One region of the Sporosarcina sp. Y838 genome, then DNA from elsewhere that is predicted to be linked to it. Evidence: a T-box and tRNA genes for the amino acid it is inferred to sense, from the RefSeq annotation. Region 1 holds a T-box; the other holds one or more tRNA genes.
What was found. A T-box is a leader RNA that pairs with one kind of tRNA and senses whether it is charged. The one in region 1 lies ahead of tyrS (tyrosine--tRNA ligase), so its partner is inferred to be a tRNA-Tyr.
Positions count from the first base shown of each region.

Region 2: it has a tRNA-Tyr gene. The T-box ahead of tyrS (tyrosine--tRNA ligase) is inferred to sense a tRNA for this amino acid. The anticodon was not compared.

Region 1 covers NZ_JBXCJD010000005.1:145,988-157,736, reverse strand. Annotated here, with positions in the region: gene AC1TO4_RS09065 (DUF6877 family protein) at 30-137, shown strand; gene AC1TO4_RS09060 (hypothetical protein) at 412-651, shown strand; gene AC1TO4_RS09055 (hypothetical protein) at 890-1,132, shown strand; gene AC1TO4_RS09050 (hypothetical protein) at 1,282-1,467, shown strand; T-box leader at 1,699-1,895, shown strand; gene tyrS (tyrosine--tRNA ligase) at 1,948-3,213, shown strand; gene AC1TO4_RS09040 (cobalamin-binding protein) at 3,364-4,176, opposite strand; gene AC1TO4_RS09035 (DUF3243 family protein) at 4,346-4,651, opposite strand; gene AC1TO4_RS09030 (hypothetical protein) at 4,826-5,011, shown strand; gene rpsD (30S ribosomal protein S4) at 5,275-5,877, opposite strand; gene megL (methionine gamma-lyase) at 6,437-7,648, shown strand; gene AC1TO4_RS09015 (GAF domain-containing protein) at 7,703-8,182, opposite strand; gene ezrA (septation ring formation regulator EzrA) at 8,375-10,066, shown strand; gene AC1TO4_RS09005 (cysteine desulfurase family protein) at 10,161-11,291, shown strand; gene thiI (tRNA uracil 4-sulfurtransferase ThiI) at 11,295-11,749, shown strand, end outside.
Region 2 covers NZ_JBXCJD010000004.1:58,751-70,499, forward strand. Annotated here, with positions in the region: gene rocF (arginase) at 1-417, opposite strand, end outside; gene AC1TO4_RS06780 (sensor domain-containing protein) at 498-2,231, opposite strand; tRNA gene AC1TO4_RS06785 (tRNA-Gln) at 2,421-2,495, opposite strand; tRNA gene AC1TO4_RS06790 (tRNA-Tyr) at 2,616-2,699, opposite strand; tRNA gene AC1TO4_RS06795 (tRNA-Glu) at 2,796-2,867, opposite strand; tRNA gene AC1TO4_RS06800 (tRNA-Thr) at 2,995-3,070, opposite strand; tRNA gene AC1TO4_RS06805 (tRNA-Asn) at 3,074-3,148, opposite strand; gene AC1TO4_RS06810 (polysaccharide deacetylase family protein) at 3,342-4,004, shown strand; gene AC1TO4_RS06815 (KinB-signaling pathway activation protein) at 4,077-4,766, opposite strand; gene gerD (spore germination lipoprotein GerD) at 4,909-5,520, shown strand; gene AC1TO4_RS06825 (Mrp/NBP35 family ATP-binding protein) at 5,543-6,598, opposite strand; gene AC1TO4_RS06830 (N-acetylmuramoyl-L-alanine amidase) at 6,679-7,395, opposite strand; gene AC1TO4_RS06835 (rhodanese-like domain-containing protein) at 7,525-7,821, opposite strand; gene rpsI (30S ribosomal protein S9) at 7,913-8,305, opposite strand; gene rplM (50S ribosomal protein L13) at 8,324-8,761, opposite strand; gene truA (tRNA pseudouridine(38-40) synthase TruA) at 8,932-9,684, opposite strand; gene AC1TO4_RS06855 (energy-coupling factor transporter transmembrane component T family protein) at 9,696-10,493, opposite strand; gene AC1TO4_RS06860 (energy-coupling factor ABC transporter ATP-binding protein) at 10,493-11,362, opposite strand; gene AC1TO4_RS06865 (energy-coupling factor ABC transporter ATP-binding protein) at 11,338-11,749, opposite strand, start outside.

The sequences.
Region 1 (11,749 bases):
TCTATTGGATAGACGGAGGAGTTAACCTAGTGATCGCATATGAAGAAACAATATTGTTAGCAGAACAGATACCGTTCGAGGTACTAAAAGACGTTGAAAGGCGTACTGGAGATTGGCTGGTATCGGGCGGTAAATAGGATGATCCGTATATTTATCAGCCGTTGCGGTATGCGAGACGTTTTGTTTCAAAAAAGGAGTGAGGGAAATGAAATCGTTGCGGAGTAAATTGATTGAAAAAGGATTTTCTAGTGCTCGGACATGCGAGATAGAAACGCAGACTATAGAGCTAAGGGCAAGACTAAAGAACGGCTATCTGATAGGGAATGGGCTGAATTGATGGGGAGTAATCGACAGACCTACAAACGTGGACCAGGCGGGGCAATGCGTAGACGATAAATAGGGGGCGGGCTTATGACGGAGAAGCAGATTGAACAGTTGCTAAAGGGCTATCACTGGATGATTAATAGCGTGAAGATCATGCGCGAGGAGCTGAACGATATCTGCGGTAATTTGACGGATCAGTTCGGATTAGAGGCAGCTATGCCAAAAGCAGCTGTGGGTCATAGCAATCCTATTTATCAAGAGTTTTCAAGACGGGAAAAGCTGTGGAAGAAGATTAGTGATTATAAACAAAAAATAAAGATGGTTTAGGATAAATTTCATTTGATTACAATTGACCGTGAGATTGAAGTGTTGCATTGCTTGCTTGAAGAGAAAAGTATGCGATTGAAATGTGGATGGAATTTATTGATTAGTGCATCTGTGATGTGCTTAAGTAGAATGAGCTTCAGAAAGAATGGGGAAACAACAAAAATAACCCTTGCTGTTTTACTCTTGGTATAGAGGATTTACACCTTACTTGGCGAATGTTGTAATGGGGGTGAATAGGTTGAAACACACTACTTATAACACCACTTTACATATAGTGGAGATTGAACGCAAAAGTTTGTTTAGTTTTTCCGATGCCCCGAAAGAACTGTGGTATTGGGAAATTACGTTATGCACCAATGGCACTGTTACTAAGAGTAGAGCGTATGAACAAAGCAGAGACGCTACAATTCCGTGGACGGAGATACGAAGTGCGAACCCGTTGACGGAAATGATTGATGCATGCAAGAAGTATATGGTGTAGCAATTATTAAGCCTAGGCATCCCACGGGGTGCTTTTTCTATGCCTAAAAATAACGCTTGCTGTATTAGCTGAGAAGTATGATGTTAAACTCGGGACGTTAAAGAGTAGAAAAAGTCGCGAAGCTTGGGTAAGAGGTCCATCAAATATAGATGCAACTAAAAAGAAAAAGGATGCAACCGAAAGAAGCCATTATGGAGTCGGATGATTTAACTGATAAGCAAGTGCTTTTTTGTATTTACTACATTAAGAGCTTTAATGCGAAAGGATTCTTATCAAAACAGATGATAGAGAAGATTAATAACTACAAAGAAAATGATGAAGACTATTGGAATTGATGTATCGCGGTTTGGTTATTGGTATGGGCGATAATATTTACAATTTGAACCACCTCCAACCGTTGTAGGAACTACCAAATAATGATCCCTCTATCTTCATTTGTGTAAAAAAACAAAATATATCTAGAAATATTGAATTGTAATTTATCCTGTTATGTCAAATATCAATAATTGTAAGCCGAAAATGTTTGACAACTTCTCGATTTCGTTTAGAATGATGGTTATATATATATTCACACCTTGAAAGAGTCGAAGTAGTGTTGGTAGCACCGTTTAGAGAGGCAGCGGTTGGTGAAAGTTGCCCGGTTTACCATTCATGAATTACAGCTCTGGAGTGTGACGCTTACGCGGTGATATTGCGTTTTTAAGTGGAGAAGTAATTCTCAAGCCGGGTGGTACCGCGTTAATACATAATTAACGTCCTTGCATGATTTTTTTATAAATCGTGTAGGGGCTTTTTTAATTTTAGGAGGGAATAGAATGAAAGAAAAATTGATGGAAGATTTAAAGTGGAGAGGTTTATTGTATCAGCAGACAGATGAAGCGGGTCTTGAAGATTTACTGAGTAAAGAAAAAATTTCTCTCTATTGTGGTGTTGATCCAACAGCAGACAGTATGCATATTGGGCATATCGTTCCATTGCTCACACTTCGCCGTTTCCAGATGCATGGACATCGTCCGATTTTACTTGTCGGTGGAGCTACGGGGATGATTGGAGATCCATCAGGCCGCTCGGAAGAAAGACAGCTACAAACGACTGAGCAGATAGATAAAAACGTTTCGTCAATTAAAAAACAGATGGAACAGATTTTTGATTTCAATTCGGATAATGGTGCACAAATGGTGAACAACAATGACTGGATCGGTTCAATGAGCATAATCGACTTTTTACGTGATTACGGAAAATTGTTAGGTGTCAATTACATGCTTGCAAAAGACAATGTTGCATCGCGCCTTGAGGGTGGTATTTCCTTTACTGAGTTTTCTTATATGCTTATTCAAGGAATTGACTTTAATCATTTGTTCAACAATTATGGTTGTCGTGTCCAAATTGGTGGATCAGATCAGTGGGGTAATATTACGACTGGACTTGAAGTGATTCGTAAAACGCATGAAGAAGAGGTGAAAGCATTCGGAATCACAATTCCACTTGTCACGAAAGCAGATGGCACGAAATTTGGTAAGAGTGCAGGTGGAGCGGTTTGGCTAGATGCGAAAAAAACCTCTCCTTACGAATTCTATCAGTTCTGGATTAATACAGCAGATGCCGATGCCGTTAAATATATGAAGATTTTCACATTCATGGAGCGAGCAGAAATTGAAGCATTTGAAATTACCGTTCAAGAAGAACCACATTTACGAAAAGCACAATTGAGACTGGCAGAAGAAATGACGCGGCTGATTCACGGACAGGATGCATTAGACCAAGCAATCCGTATATCAAAAGCATTATTTAGCGGTGAATTGAAAACACTTACTGCGATTGAAATGAAAGACGCATTTAAAGATGTTCCTTCCTTTGATATGGCTAAGGAAGACAAAAACATCGTAGACTTCCTTGTTGAAGCGGGTGTGTCACCATCTCGACGACAAGCACGTGAAGATGTGACTAACGGAGCGATTTCATTGAACGGGGAACGCGTGACGGATACGGCTCACGAAGTAGGAGCAGTAGATCGTCTGGATGACGCATTTACAATAGTTAGACGCGGTAAGAAAAATTATAAAATGGTTAAATTTGTTTAATTCTAGGTATAAATGAAGACCAAATTCGCAAACTTTCAATTCAGCTGATAATAATATTTCGTTAAGGAGCAATTGTTTCGAAGGTTTGGACTTTATGAGGTATACCAAAAGGCTGTTTTCCTAATAATTAGGAAAACAGCCTTTTGCAATTCATACATAGGTAATCCATTTAGGTAACTCCAAATCTTCATATGTTTCAGGATGAATCATTTTCGCTAATTTCAATGCTCCTTCGAGTAAACGCGGAGAAGGTCGACAATACAATTCTTCTTCCATTATTGACATACAGTCGTTTTTTACCGCAGTAAGTTCCTTCCATCCTGGCCGTTTTAAAACGACTTCTTTCTTTACTTTATCAGTCCGTACTCCGACCCAGGCGAGAAGAATATAATCAGGTTCTCTTTTCAGCACATCTTCCCAGTCAGTCTGGACGCTCGCTAATTCAACGTCCCGGAACTCGTTCAGACCACCGGCAATGGCACTAATCTCAGTCAACCAATTTACTTCACCAGGTGTAAATACCGGTTTCGGCCACCACTCCCAATAGAGGGTTGGGGTAAACTCAACTGTTTTTGCCCTTTCTTCCATTTGCTTTATGAATGATATATATTCCGCTTTTATCTGGAGAGCATGTTCTTCGATACCACAAGCTTTACCAACAGATAATAGATCATCCGCTATATCGTTCAAACTTTGTGGATTCAATACAATATGAGGAATTTGACGTTTCTCAAGCTCTTCGATGTTCTTTTTCATACCGGGTACACTGAGGGAAGCGAGAACCAAATCAGGATTATACAATTCCAGTTTATCCATATCGATTGATAAGTCTGGCCCTAGCTTCGGTAAAGTATTGATTTCGCTTGGCCAATCGGAAAAGTCATCAATTGCAATTAGCTGATCAATGAGACCGAGATAAGCAAGCAGTTCGGTGTTGCTAGGACAAATCGAAATAATTTTCATATTTAAGCACCTCGTATATCTTAGTATATCATTGTTTATTAGTTAGGGAGTCCATACTCTGAAAAATTAAATAATTGAATTGCTATTCAATAAAAAAATCGACCAATCCATAATGGACAGGTCGAAGGTTGTTGTTTTAGACTTTAATAAAGTGAGTATATAACCAAATTTAATCTCTTCTTACCATTTCCAAGAGCATATGGGCAAGCATCCCTTGCTCCTCTTTAGAACCGGATTTCCAAAGTTCCATTAGCACTTTTTCTTCACGGTTGCGAGGTTCTTCGTGTTTTGCTAAATAATTTGCAACTAACTCTGTTGTTTTAGTGAGTTTTTCCTCGCTTAACCCCATATTTTCACCTAATTCAACTTTACCTGATAGATATTGCTTGAATCGATTAAAATTCACCAAAATTTCGTCTTTTGTTTCGTTATTGATTTCTGCTAATTCACTCTGCACTTTATTATTAATATCCATTTAAACAGCACTCCCTTTTCGTTATACACGCATAATTTACATAAAACAACCAAAGTAAACATGGAAAAGAAATGAATAAGTGCTACAGTTTGTAGCTAGGTCAATTTTTTGCCTATTCAGAACCGGGACTGTTGAATACGTTGATTAAAGACGAAAAGAAAAAGGAGAGAATAAATGGACCCGCGTTTAGCAGAACTTCTTCAAAAGACAAGTTTATACGGTACTTTAGCGAAATACTATGAACATTTGGATCCGAAATGGCATATGTATTTTTATGAATTGCACTTTAAGTATGAGAATCAACTTATTCAACACTATTGGATGCTCCGCAAACAAAATCCAAATATGGATAACGAATAATCTTAAACAAAATAATATTTTACAGTTGTATTGTGGTTAGTCGTTAAGTGTATAGTTGCAGTAAGAAGTAAAGTCAACGGGGGAGCCATTCTGAGGGAGGTAGCTGTTTTTCGTTATAATTCGTGTGCCTGTCCCAAACGTGCACCAGTTCGTTTCGTTTCGTAGGAATTCGATTCATGGCTAATTAATAGAAAAAACCCCGGAGTTGTTGATGTTACTCAACTTCCGGGGTTTTAGATATTGCTTTGTAGAGCAATAATTAATTAACGTGAGTAGAATTCAACGATAAGTGCTTCGTTAATTTCTGCAGCAAGTTCACTACGCTCAGGGAAACGAACAAATTGACCGACTTTCGTGTCGTTGTTAAATGTAACGTATTCAGGAACATAGCTGTTCACTTCAAGCGCTTCATTTACAACATCAAGGTTTAGAGATTTCTCACGAAGAGAAATTTCTTGTCCTGGTTTAACGCTGAAAGAAGGAATATCAACGCGTTTTCCATCAACCAAAATATGGCCGTGGTTAACAAGTTGGCGAGATGCACGACGTGTACGTGCAAGACCCATGCGGTATACAATGTTATCAAGACGAGTCTCAAGAAGAATCATGAAGTTAACACCGTGTTTACCAGGCATTTTACCAGCTTTGTTGAAAACCGTTTTGAATTGACGTTCGTTTACGCCAAACATGAAACGGAGTTTTTGTTTTTCTTCTAATTGCATTCCGTACTCGGAAAGTTTTTTACGTTGGTTAGGACCGTGTTGTCCCGGGCCGTAAGGGCGTTTTTCGATTTCTTTTCCAGTGCCTGTAAGTGAAATCCCAAGACGACGGGAAAGTTTCCAAGATGGACCTGTATAACGAGCCATGAAAGACTCCTCCTCTATTGTTGGTTTTATTTTGTTGTAAAATAAGAACCAGATGTGTTCAATTCAAATGCCATTCTATTATCTTGCATCCTCGCCTCCGCAGCCAGGAAGTTACTCGATGCACCTTGTAAAAGGAATAGACTGGACAACCTGAAACACACAACTGCTGCAACTATTTTACACAAGTTTCATCATAACAAGTATAGATCTAAGAGTCAAGCATCATCAATGAAAATGAAAATAAGTAAAATGATTCATATAAAGAAATAGCATCCATAGTTCGAATGGTTTAGTATGAAATCATACTTATTTGAACTTTCATACAATATAATATAGGTGTGATTGTGTGATGGGTTATCATTTGACGAATTTCGATAGACCAAACAACTTAGTGAGAACTTTCCAAATACTATGGGTAGAGTGTTATATATTTAACTGGGGATAATGGTGGAAAGCAACTTGTGTTCGATGGTTCAACGTGTGGATCCTTTTCTTGACTACTATTAAATGGTAAACTAGGAGAGGAAATGTGAGCGGCGGCAAACTAGGGGGGAATAAAATGAGCGATAAGAATTTGCATAAAGATACGATCGTCATCCATGAAGGGTATGATGATAAGGCGCACCAAGGTAGTTTGGCAGTTCCGCTATACCAAACATCGACTTTTTCATTTGAAACAGCATTGCAAGGCGAGAACCGTTTTTCAGGTGCTGAAGAAGGTAATATATATTCAAGACTGGGCAATCCGACCGTCCGTGTTCTAGAAGAGCGCATGACAGCACTTGAGAATGGAAAAGGTTCACTTGCGTTCGGTTCAGGGATGGCGGCTGTGAGCACAATTTTAGTTCATTTGACAAAATCCGGAGATCATATTCTTTGTTCGCGCGGTATTTATGGTTGTACATTTGGACTTTTGGGCATGTTGAATCAGAAATACAAAATTACACATGATTTGGTTAGGATGGGTACTGAAGAAGAGATTGAGCGAGCTATTAAGCCTGAAACGGTCTGTATATACATTGAAACGCCTATCAATCCGACAATGGAACTTGTAGATCTTCATGCGGTCGTCAATGTTGCCAAGCGTCATGGGCTTCGCGTAGTCGTTGACAATACCTTCTCTTCACCTTATCTGCAAAATCCCCTAGATATTGGTGTGGATTTCGTTTTGCACAGCGCAACTAAATATATTAATGGCCATGGTGATGTCATAGCTGGTCTTCTCGTTGGAGCGGATAAAGATGAAATAGAAACAATTAGAATGTCCGTTCAAAAAGATTTTGGCGGTATTATCTCACCTTTTGATGCTTGGCTTTTAATCCGTGGCTTGAAAACATTGTCGGTTCGAATGGAGCGTCATTCTGCCAATGCGGAAAAATTGAAAGCTTTTTTAAAAGAACAAAAACTTGTTGAAGTAATCTATTACCCGTTTGATGAAGACAATCCTCAATATGACATAGCAAAACGTCAAATGCGTGCAGGAGGCGGCCTGATTTCATTTACCATTAAAGGTGGAAAAGAAGGGGCACAGCTGTTTATGAATAGCCTTTCACTTATTAAAATTGCCGTCAGCCTCGGAGATGCAGAGACACTAATTCAGCATCCTTCAACGATGACACATTCAGTTGTGCCTGTGGAAGAACGGCTGCAAATGGGAATCACGGATTCATTGTTGAGGCTATCAGTTGGCCTTGAACATGCTGAGGATCTCATAGCTGATCTCAAATCGGCATTCTCGATAATGGAAGCAGCAATTACTGAACAAGCTTAAATTGAAAAAACTGCTTTGGCGACCGAATGTACGGTAACCAAAGCAGTTAAAAGGTCAAAGATGTTTTACAAGGGTTTCTACAAAAAGTTCAAGGCCCAACCGATCTTGTTCAGTGAAGCGATTCAACTCAGGACTATCGACATCTAGAACGCCTAAAATAACATCTTTTTTCACAATTGGAATAACAATTTCAGACTGCGAAGCTGCATCGCAAGCAATGTGTCCAGGGAAAGCCTCGACATCAGCTACGATAATGGATTCTTTCGTTTCGGCCGCGGTTCCGCAGACGCCTTTTCCAAGAGGAATACGAATACATGCTGGAAGACCTTGGAATGGACCGAGTACGAGTTCACCGTCATCTATCAAATAAAAACCTACCCAATTGATACGGTCTAAAAATTGATTCAGTAAGGCTGATGCATTACTCAAGTTGGCATAGACGTTTTTCTCTCCGGTCAGTAATGCATCTAATTGACCTGCCAGTTGTTTATATTTCAGATTTAAATCCGTAGCATAATTTATTTCTTGAAACAATTAGAGCACCCCTTTTAGTGAATAATAAAATTCAGTATACATATTTAGGTGATTATAAACAAACTTTGTTGATTATTTGAGGGGGAAACAGATTTTTCGCTATAAATCATACATATTCGCAACCAATTGTCTTTAAACGTGGTACTATATAGGATAATATCATGGTACAGCGACTCGGACAGGGGGACTACGATGAAAACCTTCATCATAGCTATTATCGCACTAATCATATTGACGACAATCGCCTTCTTATTCAGGCGTAAACATATCCAAGAAATCGGTCGATTGGAACAGGAAAAATTACAGATTCAGCACAAACCGATTTTAGAAGAGATGACGAAAGTGAAACAATTGAACATGACAGGCGAAACCGAAGAAAAATTTGAACGGTGGCGGACTGAATGGACAGAATTGATGGATATACATATGCCGAAAATCGACACGCTCTTATTTGATGTCGAAGATATGGTTGATCGTTTCCGTTTTAAGAAAGCCACATTGCTGGAAAAAGAAATCCGGGAGAACATTCATTTCTGTGATAAAAAAATGAATGATATCTTATTTGAATTGAACGAGCTTGTCGGCAGTGAAGAGAAAAATCGTATTGAGATGGAAAAACTAAAAGAACAGCATCGTGCAGCTCGCAAATCAGTTCTTGCTCACCAACACTCATTCGGAATGACGGCGAATCCGCTTGAAAAGGAGCTGGAATCATTTAATTCGAAGTTTGAAGAATATGATGAGTTGACTGCTAATGGTAATTACTTATTAGCTCGTGAGATTGTCATTTCATTGGCCGTAAAAGGAAATCGTGTATTTTCACTGATTCATGAAATTCCATCATTACTTTCGGAACTGCAAAGTAAAATTCCAGCATCGATTCGAGAACTTCGAAATGGGACGAGAGAGATGGAAGAGCAATCCTATTATCTACAACATCTTGACTTAAAGAAAAATTTCAGTGCAATTGAACTCGAAATAGAAGAATTGTTGTCGAAAATGGCAGGGCTTCAAATTGAATCTGTACAACAGCGCGCAGCTGAAATGAATGACCAAATTGATTCATTCTATGATGCGCTTGAAAATGAAGTAAATGCAAAGCATTACGTAGATGAATATTACAATCAGATTGCTGAAAGGCTGTATGAAATAACCACATTAACAAGAGAAACGTCGGATGAGGCGGCATTTGTTCAGAAAAGTTACCGATTGGATGAAAAGGAAGCCCAAATTCCACAAAAATCGCTTAACGAGTTGACCAGTCTTGAGAAACAATTTGAAGTACTTACTTCACGTGTTGAGGGGGGTGCTTCTGCCTATTCAATTTTACAGGAAGAATTACAACAAATTTCCGATGTACTTGAACAAATAGCCGATGAACAAGCAAATCTTGCAAATCGTATGAAAAACTTACGAATTGATGAGAACAATGTACGAACTAAACTCAACGAATTATCACGTAAATTACAAAATGCGGATCGGATGCTCCATAAAGGAAATATACCGGGAATACCGGACGATATGGAAGCCCGTCTCGAAGAAGCAGATGAACAAATCTATATCGTGACACAAAGTTTACAGGAAGTACCGCTAAATATGGCGCTTGTCGATTCGTATTTGGAGAACGCTGAGAAAGCTGTACGTGATGTTAGCGAAAAGGTAGAAGAGATGTTAGAAAACGTGTTGCTTATTGAATGGATTATTCAATATGGAAACAGATACCGTGCCTCAAATCCGGAAGTGCATAGCCGACTGCTGAATGCTGAAGAATCTTTCAGACAGTTTCGTTACGCAAAAGCATTGGAAGAAGCGGCAACAGCCGTTGAAGAAATAGAACCTGGTGCAATGAAACGAATTGAGGAACTTGTAAAAGAACATGTCTAAGGTAAGATTATGAATTACAGAAAAATAGCCACCGGCATTTAATGCAGGTGGCTTTGTCACGCACATAATTGTTTCACTTGAGAGGAAGACACCAATGATCTATTTTGATAATAGCGCAACGACAGCCCCAGATGAAGGCGTACTGACATCGTTCATGGAAGTAAATAAACGTTTTTATGCAAATCCTGCTTCGTTGCATCTTGCTGGAAAGGAAGCCGAAGCACTTCTTAAACGTTCAAGAGAACAAATTTTGTCAATTCTAGGTGCAAGTGATGGAGAGCTCCTATTTACGTCGGGTGGAACGGAGGCGAATAATTTAGCTATAATCGGTTTCGCCCGTTCTTTGCAATCCAAAGGGAATCACCTGATTACGACAAAAATTGAGCATCCATCAGTTCTGCATTCAATGGAATATTTAGAGTCACAGAAATTTGAAGTGGATTATTTGTCAGTTGATGAACAAGGGATGATATCTGTTGATGAGTTGAAAAGTAAGCTGAGGAAAGATACAATTCTTGTCAGTATCATGCATGTCAACAATGAAATTGGGACTGTGCAACCGATAGCCGAATGTGCACGAATCATTAAGGGACATTCTAATGCTGTATTTCATTCAGATATGGTCCAAAGTTTTGGGAAATTGCCGGTTTCAATTGAAAATGACGGTCTTGATGCAATAACAATTTCAGCTCATAAAATAAATGGTTTAAAAGGTTCGGGCTTACTTGCTTTAAGGAAAGGTAAATTACCGCAGGCGATAAATTATGGGGGCGGACAGGAAAATGGTCTTCGTAGCGGTACAGTTTCCGTTCCAGACGCGGTGGCGTTAGCAAAAGCGATACGGATTAGTTCGGTTGAAACCGAACGTCAAGACTTCAGACAGTGGAGAAAGCAACTAATTGATTTTATAGGTCAATTTGAGAAAGTTCTTATACTTGCACCAGAAAAGGGAGCACCACATATATTATCTATCGCTTTTTATAAAATAAAAGGTGAAGTAGCTGTTAATTTCTTTCAAGAAAATGGCATTACTGTTTCTACTTCGAGTGCATGTTCCTCAAAAGACAATAGTGCGGGACATGTAATAGAAGCAATAGGTGTCAATGGGAAATACAAAAATGGAGTAATTCGCATCAGTTTTGGGAAAAATAATGTAGAACAAGAAGTCATAGAACTAAAGCAAGTATTCGCAAAGTTCATGGATTTACTTGGAGGGGGAAAATAAGTAATGGAATGGAATGAACTATTAATTCGTTACGGAGAAATGTCTTTAAAAGGTCGGAATAAGAATGTGTTCGTAAAGAAGTTGCGTAATAATATTAAAGATGCACTAAGTGATTTAAAAACAGTCGTCATAAAACCTGAACGTGACCGTATGTTTCTATATGCAGAAGACAAACGAGATATGGAAGAAGCGATAACTCGTTTGCCACATGTTTTTGGTATCCAATCATTCAGTCCAGTTGCTAAATGCGATGCGACAGTAGAAGCGATTAAAGAAAAAGCGATAGAGGTTATTGGAGCAGCTGAAACTGCAGGAAAAACTTTTAAAGTTGAAGTGAGACGAACGGACAAAAGATTCCCACTGGTGACCAGTGAATTGCAACTTGAAATCGGCTCGCATGTGTTGCGAAGCTATCCTGAACTAGGCGTAAAAATGAAAAAACCTGATATTGTCCTTCA
Region 2 (11,749 bases), on a different contig from region 1:
GATATTGCCGGATGGTGAGATTTCAGCTGTATTAAAATCAGTATGCGCATCATACCAAATTACACCAAGGTTGTTGTACTTACTTGCAAGACCCGCCAATGTACCGATTGCAATGCTATGATCCCCTCCTAAAACGAGTGGGAATCGACCTGCATCCAAGACTTCAGCCACTTTCATCGCAAGATCTGTGGTCGCTTGTATGACTTCGTCTAAATTCTTCAAATTCGTATCCTTATGTTTTTTCTGTTCCACAACACTTACACGGATATTTCCTTCATCCGTCACCTCATGCCCTATCGATTCCATTCTATCAACAATGCCTGCATATCGAATTGCGCTTGGACCCATATCTACTCCACGACGACTCTGTCCAAAATCGAGCGGAACACCTATTATCGATATATTTAAACGTTTCATGACAAGTACCTCCCCCTTTTCTATATATCTATTGTAAGTCTACAATAAGGTTTGGCTCAACTCGACAAATAACTGAATAATTATTCGTTTCTATCTACTTTTTCCATTAACTTTTCACACACATCTGGCGGGGTAGGTTTACTGAAATAATACCCCTGCCCTTCACGACATCCCAAATTCTTCAAAATAGTCACTTGTTCTTCTTGCTCAACGCCTTCAGCAACGACGTTCAGACCAAATGTATCCGCAAGTGTTACAATGGCCTTGACAATTGCAAGGCTGTCTTCATTCATATGTATATCCCGTACGAAAGACATGTCAATTTTCACTGTATCCACAGGCAATTCTTTAAGGTAACTGAACGTGCTATAGCCCGTCCCAAAATCATCAATGGATACTGTAATACCTAAATCCCTTATTCCCCTAATTCTCTCTTGCATGTCTTGCCTATCCGCAAACGCACTTTCCGTTAATTCAATTTCGATTAAATTCGCGGAAAGGCCAGTTTCATCGAGTATCATTTTTACGGTTTTGACAATCTCCGGTTCTTCCAATTGGACGGCGGACATATTGACAGCAATCGGTAAAGGCGCATATCCTCGTTCCTGCCACTCCATCGCCTGCCTGCACGCTTGTCGTAGCACCCATTCTCCCAAAGGAATGATGATTTTCGTTTCTTCCGCGACCGGGATGAACTTATCTGGCGAAATCCTGCCGAGATCCGGATGATTCCACCGTACGAGTGCTTCAACGCCCACTAATTTTCCAGTCTTCAAGTTTACCTTAGGTTGATAATCTAAATGCAATTGACCGAGAACAACACTTTTTCTCAACTCATTCTCCAATAAAATTCGTTCCAAGGTATTGGACGCCGTGCCGTGTTGATAGACTTCAACGCCACCGCCGCCATTCGCTCTTGCGATGGATAGGGCTTTTTCCGCTTTTATCCTCAGTTCAGAAGACTTTTTAGCATGCTCAGGATAAAGAGCGATGCCAAAACTAAATGAAAGTGTATGCTGCTGATCCATTACTTCAATCGGCTCCTCCAGCAATTGTTGCAATTCTCGTGTGAGCTGTTCTGCATGTGCTGCATTTCGTATATTCTTTAGAAGTATTGCAAACTCGTCACCCGAAATCCTGCCAACAACTTGTTCTCCTTGGAGGCTATCTTTTAATCTCTTTGCAACAACAGACAAAACATAGTCACCTGCCTCATAACCAAGTGAATTATTGACATAGCGTAGTCGATCGATATTTAGATAGACAATTGCCAGATTTGTACGATGTTCCTTAGACTTCTCTACTTCTTCTAGCAGTATTTTCCTAAAAGAAGTCCGGTTCGGCAAATCTGTTAATTGATCATTGTAAGCCAGTTTCCGTACCAGTTGTTCCGACTCTTTACGCGCTGTGATGTCATAGCGAATTGAAATGTATTGATAAGGGTTTCCTTTTTCATTCAGAAACGGAACGATTGTCGTATCCACCCAATAATGTGAACCGTCTTTAGCTTTATTACAGATTTCACCGCGCCAGTTATTCCCGCAACCTATGGTGCCCCACATATCCTTGAAAAACGCACGCGTATGATAACCTGAGTTAATAATCCGGTGGTTGGCACCAACAAGCTCTTCAACGCTGTACTGTGCTATTTTTGTAAATAGCGCATTGACATAGACTATCTTGCCAGTGCGATCTGTAATGGCCACGATGGCTGACTGATCAAGTGCATAGGCTATATCTCTGAGCATTTTTTCCGGACTGTGACTGCTATCATGACGTATTAAATCGTCTATCATTTTATTATTTTCTGGCATACAATCACTTCTCTCTAAGGTTTCCTTTACAATTCGACACAATACTTTTCAATAGTGTATATTAAATGAATGCTAAAGTGCTAGACTGAAATGAACTTAAACATGAAACAAAAAAACCCTTCTCAAATTTCCAGAAGGGTTTAATAAAGCTATTTGGATTTCACATGGTTTTGGTAAAGCAAAAAAAAATGGCTGGGGTAGCTGGATTCGAACCAACGAGTAACGGAGTCAAAGTCCGTTGCCTTACCGCTTGGCTATACCCCAATGGTAGAAGGATTACTCTTTTAAACGCTTTGTGTAAATAATTCAAGGTAAACTCTTTTTAACACTTTGTGTTCTAAGTTCGAGGTAAACTCTTTTCAACACTTTGTGTTGAAAAAGTTTTGGTGGTGGGGGGCAGATTCGAACTGCCGAACCCGAAGGAGCGGATTTACAGTCCGCCGCGTTTAGCCACTTCGCTACCCCACCAAGTATAGTATAAAGAATTAAGTTTTAAACCTAACAAATTAGATTTAAGTACTTAAGGTAAACTAATTTCACTACAACGTAATGAAAAAGTTTTAATGACCCCTACGGGATTCGAACCCGTGATACCGCCGTGAAAGGGCGGTGTCTTAACCGCTTGACCAAGGGGCCTCATTAAATAATAACTTTCAACTAAGTGTTACTAGTCGTAATAATTATAATTTGCGGCGCATTCCTGCGTCTTCTTACTCCAGTCCTAATGAAGATGAAGATATAGTTATAGGAACAAGAACTTCTCTGGAGCTTCCAGCCGGAATCGAACCGACGACCTCTTCCTTACCATGGAAGCACTCTACCTACTGAGCTATGGAAGCATATGGCTCCGCAGGTAGGACTCGAACCTACGACCGATCGGTTAACAGCCGATTGCTCTACCACTGAGCTACTGCGGAATAATTAAGTATAGACGTTATTGCCATTACGACAAATTCCATTATAACAAGAAGAAAATATATATCAAGTCTTTTTTAAAATTTGTTTGTTTGCTTGTTCCCGACAGCAACTTTTATATATTACCACATCTTTTTCATATTAGTCAACTGTCTTTCATAAAGTATATTATACATTGTTTAAAGGGGACAACATATGAGAAACAAATACTTCTTCACCGCTATCGTCTGCTGTGCGCTTCTCCTGCTCCTCCCTGCCTTACCTAAACAGATGTCCTTAGTATCTGTCTTCCGAGTAACGGAGGAACCTGCCGTAATCGTACGCGGTACTAGCGGCTCTGCACTAACCGTGAATATTTCATTTGGAGATAGTGAAGTCGAGCAGTGGTTCCAGGAATTAGGTAAACCTTATCCACTCATTTTTGTAGATATGAAGTGGGCTGATCGCTTCCCTGAAACTGTACAGCTTATCAAAGAAAAAAATATTCCAGTCGGACTTCTTGGGGACGAAGGAATGGCCTACGAACAAAATACACCATTGTTCATTGATCAGCTAGAGCGTTTTGAAAAAACATTCGGTGTTAAACCTCTTTGGTTCCGAACGCGTGATGAAGTATTTCCAGTAGCATTACATAACATGCTCTGGGAGGCGGAAATTAATGCTCTTGGTTCATCTGTAGTTTGGCGAGGTGGTGATCTTCCACCAGTTACTAAAGGGGAAATTCTATCTATTCCCCACCATCGTGAAGATCGTATAAATTTAGCCGAATTGAAGAAACTAAACAAAGATCGAACATTTATTTCGGTGGAAACAATGCTATTTGAAACAAAAGTGAAGGTTAAGAAGATACCCAAATGAACATTTCGGTTGTATTATACCCCGAATTTTAAAAAACAGTACAGTTCGCCAAATGGGCTACTGTACTGTTTTTCATTTTGTTTTGGATGCCTTTTGAGCATTCTGGACTTTACGGCGTGCTTTTTTGCGTTCTTCAAGTTTCGCCTTATCTTCATCTGACTGCCTGTTGTACTTTGGAAGCACAAGAAGTTGATAAGCATTTACCGCAAGAAGTGGGAATAGCAACATTGTTACCCATGAATCGATATTTCCTGAACGTACCATCAGTGCGGGTAACCATTCAAGCGTTGTAATAACAATCATGAAAAACAGTGCTGGAATAAGTGTATATTTCTTTGTCCATTTCGCCTTAAAATAAGCCGTTATAGCCGATACAGCCACAAGTGTTACCAGCAATCCAAGATATAACATTGTTCGTCCTGTTTCACCCGTCGTCAATTGGAACCTGAAGAAGATGAGATCAAATAATACTATCGCAATGATTAGAAGCTGAACCCAGTTCCATAAAGTAAGTGTTTTGAAGATATTTACACCGAATTGATGAATTGTCAAATAAGCAAAAAAGCCCATTTGTGCGACAACGCTCATGGTGAAACCTAGAAAAATTAACCATAGAAATGCACCTATGAATTGCCCGTACTCACCATTCGTTAAATATCCAGAAAAGAATTCCCAGCGGATAATAAGTCCTGCAATCCCCGTTACGAATCCTCCGATTAATAGTGCTGTAAAAAAGAATTTTACCCAATTTCGTATAGTCACGATAGTGTTCCTCCGTTTTTATTACTTCCAATAGTGTAACAACGTTTTCACGAAAAATCTATTTCATTAAACGTTTCATGCATATTTATCGTTGGATTGTGAACAATAAATGAAAATGCTTGTGGAAGGGAATTTGATTTCCATGAAAAAAAGAGTCCTACTACTATTATTTACAGCTTTTCTGCTGACAGCGTGTGGAGCGCAGCCGACAGCTCCAACATACGATGAAATGAAGAAAATGATGACCGATTCACTTCAGACGGAGGACGGAAAGAAAGCGGTTCGGCAAATGTTTGCTGACCCCGAATTCAAAGAACTGCTTATCTTGGAGCAACCTGTAGTAAAGAAATCCGTTGAAGACACGCTTCTTTCTAAAAAAGGAGAAGACTTTTGGAAAAAGACATTTGAAGATCCAAAATTCAACGAAAGTTTTGCTAAAAGTGTAAAAGAGCAGCAGCAAGAAATCATGAAGCAATTAATGGATGATGCTTCGTTCCAAAAACAAATGGAAGAATTTTTCTCCCAACCAGACATGTTAAAACAGCTGGAAACAGTTACACAATCGGCAAATATGAAAAAGCATCTCGAAAAGGTCGTTCAAGAAACAATTAACAGCCCGTTAATGCAAACGAAGTGGCAAGAGCTCATTTTAAAAGCCGGGGATCCAAAAGCGGAAGAAAGTGGCGGTGGCAGTGGTGGTGGTGGCGGCGGTGGTGGCGAATCTGAGAAAAGCAAAAGTGGAGGAGGCCAATAGCCTTCTCCACTTTCTCTGTTTTTCACTTTTCTGTTTTTGTAATAATAGTTGCCGCGATGTCCATGTAGATTTTTCCAATAGCATGGTCTTCTGCATAGACTGAAGGAGCAAAGTCTTCTTCATCCCAGTCTGGTTGACCTAGTGGAATCTGGCCTAACAACTCTGTGCGGAGTTCCTCGGCCAGCTTCACACCGCCGCCCTGTCCAAATACAAATTCACGTTCACCTGACGCTTTTGATTGGAACCAAGACATATTTTCAATAACTCCGAGCAATTCATGATCTGTTTGAAGCGCCATCGCTCCTGCACGCGCAGCCACAAATGCAGCTGTGGGATGCGGAGTCGTCACGACGATTTCTTTAGAAGTCGGAATCATTTGATGGATATCGAGTGCTACATCTCCTGTGCCGGGTGGCAAGTCGAGAAACAGGTAATCGAGATCCCCCCATTCAACGTCACGGAAGAATTGGTCAAGCGCTTTCCCCAGCATCGGGCCACGCCATACTACAGGCGCATTATCTTCAACGAAAAAACCCATCGAAATAACCTTGACACCAAGTCGCTCCACCGGGATTATCCGATCACCGCGAACCACTGGTAAATCAGTTACGCCCATCATATCAGGAACGCTGAATCCGTAAATATCCGCATCAATTAAACCGACTTTTTTCCCAAGCCTAGCTAGCGCTACAGCAAGGTTTACCGACACAGTCGACTTTCCTACGCCTCCTTTACCAGAAGCTATTGAAATGAATTCTACGTTACTCAATGGGGACAGAATATCTTGAGCTTCCGATTCTGTCACTTTTCCACGGAACTGTTCTAGCACCTCTGCCGGTAATTCTTCGAAACGGATACCGACGGAATCGGCTCCTGCTCCTTTCAATGTATCGACAACTTGCGTTTGAAGACCCATTTGTTCGGCTGTGTTAATTTTTGCGATTGCGAGCTTGACACTGACATGTTTTTTCTCAGGCTTGATCGTCACGCCAATAATTCCACTCGTCTCCGCAAGCGTTTTATGTAAAAATGGATCTTTCAACTGTCCCAATAACTCACGTACTGCTTGTTCGTTCATCAATATAGACACCCCTTGGAGGTTAATTAATTCTTCCCCAAGTATAACATAGTATTCTGTTTTCAAGGATTGTTTTCAGCTCACCTTTCGTCCGCAGTATGAAACTCTATAATGCCTTCAGTTATTGCATTAGCCACTTTTCCTTGATACGCAGGATCTGTCAATAGAGCTCGTTCTTCGTTATTAGAGATAAAACCCGTTTCTACGAGGACTGCCGGAGTTGGTACTTTTTTCAACAAATAGACACCCTTTATCGCCATCGCAACCCTTTCCGTGTTTTTCAAATTCGTTCTAAATGATTCTTGAATTGATTTCGCCAAAAATTCACCGTTCGGATCTCCTTCGGGGTGATAGAACACTTGGGAACCGCGCCACTTTTCTTGGGGTATGGCATTTACATGCACACTGATGAACATATCCGGAGTTTCTTTAATCGCGATACTTTCCCTTAATTGCAAATCCGCCATTTTACGTTGCCTTATGGTTCCAAACGTTTCTTGCGGTGCATGTTCAGCCAAAGCATCACCGTCTTTCATCCGCGTCATGATAACAGTTGCCCCTTTCTTTTCAAGACGCTTTTTCAATTCATGTGAAATACTCAGAGTGATGTCACGCTCTACAACGTCTTCAAATGAAGCTCCTCCGTCCAATCCTCCGTGTCCAGGATCAATAAGAATCTTTACACCCCCGAGTTCTGCAGGCATGAAAAAGTTTCGATCAGACGAAGCATTCACCCCATACAGGACAACCACGAGAGAACATACAAAAAGCAAACAAATTACCAACCACCGTTTCATAGGGACACCGCCTTTTTCCCCACTATACGCAGGAATGCCGGCGGATATGTCCCACTTGAGACTGACGGAGATAAAATTGAAAGAGATAAAAAAAAGAGGAAACCAGTAAAGGTCCCTCTCAAAACTTACTTATTCAGTCGCGCCTTCCCATTCGAGCATGCCGCCTACCATATTTGTTACATCATAGCCTTCATCACCCAGGAACTCCGCTACACGCCCGCTACGGCCGCCTGAACGACAAATGAGTATGTATGGCTTAGACCTATCTAACTCGTCCATACGGATCGGTACATCACCTAGAACGATGTGTTTTGACCCTGGTATCATTCCTACCGCTACTTCATCCGCCTCACGCACATCTATCAGGTTGAACTGTTCACCTTTCTCCAAACGTTCCTGTAACTCGGTTGTTGTGATCTCTTTCATAAAAATCATCCTTTCCCTTTTTCTATGTCTATACTTTAACACAGAAAAGCCCTTTTCCACGAATGGAGAAGGGCTTTTCTTAAATGCAATATTAACGTTTTGAGAACTGTGGTGCACGACGTGCGCCTTTAAGACCTGGTTTTTTACGTTCTTTCATTCTTGAATCACGCGTAAGAAGTCCTGCTGATTTAAGAGCCGCGCGGAAGTCAGGATCTACTGAAAGTAGAGCACGTGCAACTCCGTGACGGATTGCGCCAGCTTGTCCTGTGTATCCTCCGCCATCAACGTTTACAAGGATATCGTAGCTTCCAAGTGTTTCCGTTACTACGAGTGGTTGTTTGATGATTTCGCGAAGTGTTGCGAATGGTACGTAGTCTTCTACGTCACGTTTGTTGATGGTAATAGTGCCATCTCCAGGAACTAGACGTACACGAGCTACTGAGCTTTTACGACGGCCTGTGCCGAGATATTGTACTTGTGCCAAGTTATTTCCTCCTCTTAATTAACCGCGAAGTACGAATACTTCTGGTTGTTGTGCTGCGTGCGGGTGATCCGGTCCAGCGTATACGTTAAGTTTTCTGTATGTTTGACGGCCTAAAGGACCTTTTGGAAGCATTCCTTTAATTGCAAGTTCAAGCATTTTTGTAGGGTAGTTTGTACGCATCTCAAGAGCCGTACGTTGTTTCATGCTGCCCGTGTAACCTGAGTGACGGTAGTAAATTTTGTCTTTCAATTTGTTACCTGTAAGATGTATTTTTTCTGCATTGATGATGATGACATGGTCACCTGTATCAACGTGTGGTGTGAACGTAGGTTTATGTTTGCCGCGCAAAAGTGATGCAACTTCAGAAGCAAGACGACCAAGCGTCTGTCCTTCAGCGTCGACAACGAGCCATTTACGCTCTACTTCGTGACCTTTAGCCATGAATGTTGTACGCATAATTTTATCCTCCTAAATGAATATCTATTCGTTCCCGTTTTCTCTATCCCTAAACACAATTTTACCTTCCGGGGCTTCTTTGTGGGGTTATTAGAAATACCATTACTCATCTTATCCCGAATACCACATAAAGTCAAGCATCTTTTCTAAATACACCAGGAAAAGTTGCCTCAGTCTTGATAGCTTACATTTTCAAGGTACAAACCGTGTGCTGGTGCGGTTTTGACGTTGGCTTTTCGACTGTGAGATTCGAGTATCTGCTTGACGTCATCAGACGTCTTCCAACCGTTGCCCACAACAAGAAGCATACCTGCAATACTCCTAACCATATTATATAAAAACCCGTCACCTTCAATGGTCATGATGAGGTATTCACCTTTTTTTTCAAGTGTTAGCTGCCTCACCGTTCGGACTTTATTGGTCGTAGCGGTTTTTGAAGAACAGAAGCTTGTAAAGTCATGCGTCCCAATAAAATGATTCGCAGCAATTTTCATTGCTTCTATATCAGGATGTGACCTGCCTAAATGAACAGAAAAGTTACGCTCAAATGGACTATGCACCTCGCTATAAGACCACTTATAGACATACGTCTTTCCAGTAGCAGAATAGCGGGCATGAAAATCTTCACTAACATAATCAGCTTGAATAATTCGTATATCTGTTGGAAGTAGAACATTCAACGCCAGTTGCCAGCGATCTGTCGGTAGTGACAGCGGAGTATCAAAATGAATGACTTGTCCTGTTGCATGAACACCGGAATCCGTCCTTCCACTTGCGACTGAAAAGATTTCCTTGTCCTTATGCATTTTCACAAGCGCCTTGTCTATTTCCGACTGCACCGTCCGCATACCCGGCTGTACCTGATACCCGGCGAAATGAGTACCATCATACGAAATTATCGCTTTCACACGCTTCCTATCCATTTACACGCCCCCTATGCCCTGAGTAGGAAGAGGACGACAATGAGAACGGCGAGTAAGCACATAATGGTTGTATCGCGCCAATGCCACTTCAACAGTCGGTACCTCGTCCTACCTGCGCCTCCACGATAGCCGCGGACTTCCATAGCGACTGCAAGGTCTTCAGCACGCTTAAACGCACTCACGAAGAGAGGAACAAGCAAAGGAATGACCGAACGGATTCGCTGCTTAATGGAGCCGGTGCTAATGTCCGAGCCCCTCGCCAATTGCGCTTTCAATATCTTATCCGTCTCATCCATCAATGTTGGAATGAAACGAAGTGAAATAGACATCATCAGTGCCAACTCATGTACAGGCAATTTAAACCGCTTGAATGGACCCAGTAGATCTTCCATCCCATCCGTTATTGAAATCGGCGATGTTGTCAGCGTCAGTATAGACGTGAGTAAAACGAGTACTAGAAAACGAATTGAAATGAAAATCCCTTGTCTTAATCCTTCTTCATAAATTTTAATGAATTTCCAGTCAACGAGCAAGGCTCCCTCTTTCGTGAAAAGAACATGCATGAGAAAGGTGAAAATAATTAGAAATAAAATGGGCTTTAAGCCGTTGAGAAGAAAATAAAGGCGTATTCTTGAACTGAAGATAACTAACACAGTAAATCCTAATAATAAAGCATAGGTCACTGCATTATTTGCAAGGAACACGCCAATGATAAATAGAAAAACAAATGACAGTTTCGAACGTGGATCGAGCTTATGAATAAATGAATTACCCGGGATAAAACGACCGAAGATCATTTTCTCTAGCATTAACGGCCACCTTCTTCCGCAGCGACAGTCGCAATCGCTTTTGCAAGCTGTTCTTCCGTAAGTGCCAGAGCATTAAGCGGACGGCCAATTAACTGTTCAATATCTCGCTGAAACTTTACTGAACGCGGTAAACCGAGCCTGAAGGATGATAGTATCCCTTCATCTTCGAAAACTTTTTGCGGGCTGCCCGACAAGACTGAAGTTCCATCATGCATAACGATGATATTATCCGCATAACGTGCAGCATCCTCCATACTATGTGTGACCAGGATTGTCGTGAGGTTTTCCTCAGTATGCAGGCGATTAAATAACTCCATGATTTCACGGCGACCGCGCGGGTCAAGACCCGCTGTGGGTTCATCCAAAACGAGTACTGACGGTTTAAATGCTAGTACACCGGCAATCGCAACTCTGCGCATCTGGCCACCTGACAAATCAAAAGGAGACTCCTGTGCAACTTCTGCTGGCAAACCCAGCAATTTTATCAATTCATGTGCTCTTCTTCTAGCTTCTTCTTCAGGTACACCAAAATTCATAGGACCGAACATGATATCTTTCTCAACCGTCTCTTCAAAAAGTTGATGTTCAGGGAACTGGAATACAATTCCTACACGACTACGGACTTCTTTCAAACCTCTTGCCTTCGTGCCTGCAGAAATCGTAGTATCACCTATTTTCACTACACCTTCTGAAGGCTTTAGCAAACCATTCAAATGCATAAGTAGAGTCGACTTTCCAGATCCAGTATGCCCAATTATGGCTGAGTAGGAACCCGATGGGATTGTCGCATTAACATTGTGCAAAGCCCTCTTTTCAAAAGGAGTGTCTTTCCCATACAAATACCCTACTTGCTGAAGTGAGATGTCCATAATTCATTCACCAACTCTTCTTCTGTCATATGCTCACCAGTAATCTCCATCCCAAGCTCCCGCAACATTCCCGAAACCCGCAATGCAAATGGCAAGTCAAGACCTATTTCCTCAAGCTCCGCACCTTTGGCAAATATCTGCTCAGGCGTCCCAACTGACAAGACTTTTCCTTTGTTCATGACAATAATGCGATCTGCAAGAAGCGCTTCTTCTAAGTCGTGTGTAATCGAAATAACGGTAAGACCCGTCTTACGCTTTAATTCTTCAACTAGATGAATGACTTCATTACGTCCTTGCGGATCAAGCATCGACGTTGCTTCATCCATAATTAGTAGTTTCGGATGTAAAGCGAGCGCTCCTGCAATGGCAACGCGTTGTTTCTGTCCG